DNA from 2 places in the Orrella daihaiensis genome. Region 2 is predicted to be linked to the other one. Evidence: predicted binding sites of a transcription regulator. Region 2 holds the regulator's gene; the other holds the start of a gene.

Region 1 (3,380 bases), 220 kb from region 2:
GAACACAAAAAGCTCAAGGGGTTAGAGCAGGCAAAGGCTGCCAACCTGCGTGACCATATGACCGACTTGGAATTGATCTTCACCATGCTCGGCGAGGCTAGCACCACCGAGATTGCTAAGCGCAAGGATGCTCAGGGTTTCCAAGAGAATCGTAGTGCGGCTCGAGAAGGCGGCACGGTGGCCGGAAATGCGCGTAAGGAACTTGAGAACAAGTCGGGCAGGCCAGTAGTCAGCTCTGAAAGTTACCTTGGTGAGTCTCAAGATGCTAGAACTGAGGCAGCAATCATGGTTTCTAAGACGAAAACGGCTGGAGTCCGTAAGCGCCAAAGCAACAAGAGTGGTTCCCGGAAGGGATGACTGATCTAGCCGTGGTGCCCGGAACCGGATTCAAAAGCCGCATGAATAAAGGTTTTGCGCGAGTTTGGGGAAATTTTTTTGTTCCCCACGCAAAATTTCGCTTCGGTGTCAGCAGGAGGCAACAGGGACAACCGGGAAAAGTAGGTCGGACTGGTCTCGTATGCCCATTTTTGACATGGTCTCGATTTTGGCGGCACATTGGCGCCATCAATTCTTGCAGTAGATAGTTGGCTCACTGTGGATGTCGTTAAGAACGCACCTAGCTATGACTTTGTAATCATGAGTTTTCAGGTTTTGGGGTAGACGATCGCCCAAACATATCTTGCTAATAATTAGTAGGATCGTGCTAATATTTGGCTTATGTCACTTAAAGACTCACTGTTTACTGACAGCCAAGCCAAAGTCTATGCGTGGATATTTGGCCAGCCTGATCGCAGCTACCATCTAAGCGAGTTGACTAGGCTAACAGGCCTTGCGAGCGCATCGCTACAGCGCGAAGTTAATCGGATGGCGCGAGCCGGGCTCGTGACATCTGAAATGGTCGGTAACCAGCGCCGTATTTCTGCAAACAGGCTAAGCCCGGTTTTCGAGGAGCTATATCAACTCACTCGCAAGTCAATGGGTGCAGAACCCTTGCTTCGTGAGGCACTGCGCCCGCTGTCTGACAAGATCTCTCTTGCCCTGATTTATGGCTCGGTCGCGAAAGGTAGCGATACGTCCGCAAGTGACATTGACCTTTTGATCGTCAGCGACACGGTTGGTCTCGGTGATATTCTCGAGCACTGTCACAATGCCGAGACTCAGCTTGGCCGAAAGGTCAACCCTAACTGTTACACCTTGGCGGAGTTCAATAATCGCCGTCAGGAATCGGACTCTTTTGTGGAGCGCGTGCTGACCCAACCCGTTATTGTTTTATTTGGAGAACTGCATGCCAATTACAGCACTCGCGAACCTTGAAAAAATTGGTCAGTTAAAGCCTGAAAAATCCAACAGCGCTGAGATCGAGCGAATGGTGAGCCTTGCACGCCAGCGACTGCAAGACGCCTCGCATCCAGACCTTTCAATGGAGGGGCGGTTTTCCAGCGTGTACAACGCGATTCGCTCAGCTGCGCTTGCAGCACTTCGTTGGCATGGTTACCGCAGCGAAAACCGCTATTTAGTGTTCCAGTCGCTCCAACACACACTGCAATGGCCATCCACAAAATGGCGGGTCATCGACCACGCACATCGCAAACGAAACCTCGCTGAATACGAGGGATTCCTAGAGATTGAGGAATCTTCCATCGTGGAGCTTCGAGAGCTTGCAGCATCACTAATTGAGGACGTGGCGCACCTGACTGGCAGGCCAACTTCCAACTAAAACCGGATCGTAGCCAAACCTTTACCCCATGTGGTTGAGGTTGGTCTTTGACTTCGGCTTTGTACCGATTTAAATCCAAATGCCTCTCAGGATTCGGCAAAAAATATATTGAAATCAACAACCGTGGTGCCCGGAACCGGAATCGAACCGGTACGACCGTTTTAGGGTCGGCAGATTTTAAGTCTGCTGTGTCTACCAATTTCACCACCCGGGCGCCGATCGTCATTCTACGCTATCTTGGAAGATGTGTTTTTTGGTGGCCGAACACCGTAAAACTTGTTCTGGATCAAATTTGAGGGGTCTAGCCCTCTAGGCGGTGATGGCTGCGCCCATTAACTTAGAGGCATGGAACTTGCACACTTAACCACTCTGGATTTTGATGCGGCAATGATCGCCCGCCACGACGGCAGCGGTCCACGTTACACGTCTTATCCAACCGCTGACCGCTTCCAATCGGGGTCAGTCAGCACCCATTACATCGAAGCCTTGCGCGAGCGGGATGCTGGACATGCCGATGCGCCGTTGTCGCTGTATGTCCATATCCCGTTTTGTGACACAGTTTGCTATTACTGTGCTTGCAACAAGATTGTCACAAAGCACAAGTTCAAAGCAGATCCGTATCTCGATGATCTTGAGAAAGAAATCGGGCTAATCCGCAAACTTTTTCACGAAGCGCCAGTCGTTAGCCAATTGCACTTTGGGGGCGGAACGCCGACGTTTCTGACCAATATGCAGATGGAGCGGCTGCTTAAGATGCTGCATGCCAACTTCAGGTTTGCTGATGATGCTGAGTGTTCGGTCGAAATTGATCCACGCAGGCTTGAGCCCGGCGTCTTAAAGCTCATGGCTGACTATGGCTTCAATCGTATGAGCCTAGGCGTTCAAGACGTTGATGAGGCTGTACAAAAGGCCATCAATCGGGTGCAGCCGGTAGCGGTCACAGGGCAGGTTCTAGATGAGGCGCGCTCGCTTGGCTACAAGTCGATCAACATGGACTTGATTTATGGCTTGCCCTTGCAGTCAGTCAACACCATGTACCGCACCCTAAAGACTGTGCTCGCCTGGCGTCCTGACCGGATTGCACTCTATAGCTACGCACATCTCCCAGACCGTTTTAAACCGCAACGTCGTATTGACAACGACGCCATCCCATCGCCACAAGAAAAACTCGCCATGCTAAAGCTGGCAGTCACCACGCTACTTGATGCTGGATATGTTTATATCGGTATGGATCACTTTGCCTTGCCGGATGACGAACTGGCTCAATCGATGGACGAAGGTACGCTGCAGCGTAATTTTCAAGGCTACTCAACCCGCGCTGACTGTGACCTCATTGCGCTAGGGGTGTCGGCCATTAGCCGAATCGGCCATGTATATGCTCAAAACGCCCGAACGCTTGAGGAGTACCACGAAATGCTCGAGCGCGAGGAATTGCCGCTGATCCGTGGCCTAGTCATGAATCGTGACGATGAAATCCGTCGAGACGCGATTCATTCTCTTTTATGTCAGTCTAAGTTGTCATTTACTGATATGGGTCAAACCTGGGGAATCGATGCACAGGAATACTTCGTAGAAGATCTTGATGCATTGAGAGGGCTGCAGTCTGATGGCTTAGTCGAGATTGATGATCAGCAGGTAACGATTACACCCAAGGGAAGGTTTT
Region 2 (3,380 bases):
GAAGCCTTTGTTGCTTCAGCCACGCTAGGCAGCTTTTCAGCGGTTGCACGCGCTGAAGGGGTGACGCCCGCCCTGATTGCCCGCCGGGTGGACGCGCTAGAGGCCAGACTCGGCGTGCGCCTGTTTGTACGAAGCACTCGCAAACTTGCGCTAACGAGCGAGGGACACGCCTTGTTCGCCCAGGCACAAGAAATTTTGAGGTCATTGCAGGAAACTGAAACCCGCATCGGTCAAGGTAGCGCAAAACCGGTAGGCCTTTTACGCATCACTGCGCCAGCAGGCTTTGGCAGGCGTCATGTCGCACCCCTCATGCCGGCGTTATGCGAGCAGCATCCGGGACTTGAAGTATCACTAGACCTGAGTGATGACTTTGTTGACTTGGCCAATGATCGATTTGATTGCGCCATTCGTATCGGCGAACTCTCGGACTCAAGCCTGATTGGTATACGACTTGCCGAGAACCAACGCGTTGTCGTCGCCTCGCCTGCCTACCTAAAAACACATGGGGTGCCCAAACACCCGGCAGAGCTCTCTGCTCATCAATGCCTGCCGCTGTCGGCCCGTAGTGGCCAGACGCGCGGGTGGCTGTTTCAAGTCGACGGCCAAGCAGTTTGGCACTCTATCGAAGGGCAAATGGCATGCAGTGATGGCAGCGTGCTACACCAATGGTGTTTGGATGGGCATGGGCTTGCCTGGCGTTCACTGTGGGAAGTTAGCCACGATATTGCAACCGGCAGACTGATCAGTGTGCTGGATCAGTACCGTGCCGCGCCTAACGGGATATTTGCGCTAATGCCACAGCGTCGGTTGACCCCGCTCAGAGTGAAAGTGCTGGTCGAGTGGCTAAAGTACCACTATGGACAAAGTGGTTATTTTGACTAAAATCAATTCTAGGATGTCTGATGATAAAGAAGGGTTTCGTACAAAACTCGTACAAACTTGACGGATATAAATTTTTTGGTAACTAGCTATGTCTCAAAAACGCGTTCCCGTCGCTGTCGATGCTGTTCACTGTGCCACTTGCATGATGGGTAACGTTTGCCTGCCTGCTGGCATGCCGAACCATGAGGTTGAGCAACTAGATCAACTGGTAAAAGAGCGAATCAAACTCAAGAAAGGCGATATCTTGTATCGCAGCGGTGAAAAGCTCGATGCTTTGTATGGCCTGCGCTTGGGCTCGGTGAAATCCCAGCTTGAGGAAGCAACTGGTCAGGTTCAAATCACGGGATTTTTTCTGCCGGGCGAGATTATCGGCTTGGATGGCATGCTCGATGGCGAGCACGGCACCAATGCCGTCGCCATGGAAGACTCAGAAGTTTGCGTGGTTCGTTTGAAAGACATCGACGATATCAGTCGATATGTACCCTCGCTACAACAACAAGTCAGGCGCGTGATGAGCAAGGAAATTGCGCGCACCTATCAGGTCATGCTCGCGCTAGGATCCATGCGCTCAGAAGCCAGACTAGCGGCATTCCTGGTGAACCTGTCGCAGCGACTCTCGGCGCTAGGCTACTCCTCTACAGACTTCATCATGCGCATGAGCCGCGAGGAAATCGGCAACTATCTCGGGTTAACACTTGAGACCGTCAGCAGGTTGTTCTCACGATTTGCGCGCGATGGCCTGATTTCTGTCAGCCAACGTGAAATTCGGATATTGGACATGGAAGCGCTTGAAGAGCTTGCCGGCCATCAAGCCTCCTGAAATACCCGCTGTCTGACGAAGTCGAGCAAATTGGGTTCAGACAAAGCTGTCAGACCAATTTGTTGAGCCCAATAGCCCTCACCTCCACCTAGGCGTGCCCACTCGTAAAGGCGCCGTGTGTAGAGCTGCAAATCATATTCATAGGTCACACCAATGGCCGCATGAACTGCATGTGCAATGGCTGCTATGCGAGGTGCAACCGCGCTAGTCTGGGTTTTAGCGACCCGGGCCGCCTCAAACTCAGGCTGCCATTGTTCAGTTTGACAGCCAATCTGGCTAGCCATACGGGCACCGTAAACAAGCTCTGCCATTTCACTGATTTGTTGCTGCAGAGCCTGAAACTTGCCGATCGGCTTACCGAACTGCACTCGATCATTGGCGTAAGTCAGAGTCAACTCCAGCACCCGGGCAGCAACCCCAGCCATTTGCACTGCCAAAGCCAGTGCGACACCATGAGCCACCATTGCCCGAGGCGCCGTGCCGATCGCAGATTGATTCACCACCGTTGGCGCCCAAGTGGCCTGCCCATCAAAACATCCAGGTCCACCGACATCTGTTATCTGCGCTTGACTTAGCGGCAACAAATACACCGTATCCTGATGCTGCAGCAAGGCGTAAGTCGAAAGTTTCGAGGATGGCAAATCACGCGCGACCAACGCGCCATCGGCATTGAGCTGTGCAAACCCACTGGCCGTGATGGCACCATCAGGCAAAGTCTGACCCAGGTTTGCCAACAAGGCTCGCGCAAACACCGTCGTACCCATTGGCACGGGCAGCCCGTGACGCCCCGCCGCAAACAGGACCTCCCAGGCTTGCGCCCAGCCTAGCCCGGCGCCACCCGCCTCTTCAGAAACCATCACATCCAAGAACCCAGACTCAACGAGCGGTGCCACGAGATCAGCAGCGCAACCGCTTCGACCAGTTGCTCTTATCTTGGCGGGCAGGTCCTGCGCAGCCAGCAATTTATCCAGCGATTCATAGAGTTCATTCTGCATCTCGTTACCTCAAAGCCAGACCACGAGCAATAATGCCGCGCAAGATTTCACGGGTTCCGCCACGCAAAGAAAAGGTGACACCCATTTGCTCCAAATAAGCCAGGACTTTCATCAATTCACCCGAAACCGCAAACTCAGGATGCTCACCAATCCACTGGCCAATGTCTCGTATCACACGCTGCTCAAAATCCGTGCCGTAGTCCTTAACAACAGATGCTTCCACAGCTGGGCTAAAGCCCTGAACCAATTGATCTGTCACCGACAGCGACATCCCACGCAAAGCGCACAGCTCAGCCAACAAACTGCCCAATAATCGCTGGGCATCTGCATCCTGGCAATCCTGGCTACGCAACTCCTGAGCCCAGGCATCGAGCAATACCATGCTGGAGTAGATACGCTCCGGGCCGCTGCGCTCAAACGCCAACTCGGCGGTGCACTGCTCCCAACCTTGCCCCTCCATGCCGATCAACGCGTCTGCATCGAGCTGCACATTGTCAAAAAACACTTCATTGAAATGGGCATCGCCAGCCATATCCGTGATCGGGCGGATCGTTACACCTGGCTTGGACAAATCAACAATCAGTTGCGACAGGCCGTTGTGTTTGTCAGCCGGTTGACCGCTGGTACGCACCAAGGCGATCATGAAATGACAATGATGTGCGTTGGTGGTCCAGATTTTGCTG

What was found. The regulator FNR, encoded in region 2, switches genes on or off when oxygen is low (the NO sensors DNR and NnrR bind a similar motif). The targets are predictions, from matches to a motif close to TTGATNNNNATCAA.
Region 1: a site for FNR is predicted at 1,994-2,007, ahead of hemN (oxygen-independent coproporphyrinogen III oxidase). Genes of this name have one in related genera too.

What each region holds. Positions count from the first base shown of each region.
Region 1 is NZ_CP063982.1:769,651-773,030, forward strand. It holds gene DHf2319_RS03685 (BRO-N domain-containing protein) at 1-357, shown strand, start outside; gene DHf2319_RS03690 (nucleotidyltransferase domain-containing protein) at 718-1,314, shown strand; gene DHf2319_RS03695 (hypothetical protein) at 1,286-1,717, shown strand; tRNA gene DHf2319_RS03700 (tRNA-Leu) at 1,842-1,931, opposite strand; gene hemN (oxygen-independent coproporphyrinogen III oxidase) at 2,063-3,380, shown strand, end outside.
Region 2 is NZ_CP063982.1:993,619-996,998, reverse strand. It holds gene DHf2319_RS04830 (LysR family transcriptional regulator) at 1-882, shown strand, start outside; gene fnr (fumarate/nitrate reduction transcriptional regulator Fnr) at 971-1,702, shown strand; gene DHf2319_RS04820 (acyl-CoA dehydrogenase family protein) at 1,690-2,697, opposite strand; gene DHf2319_RS04815 (acyl-CoA dehydrogenase family protein) at 2,702-3,380, opposite strand, start outside.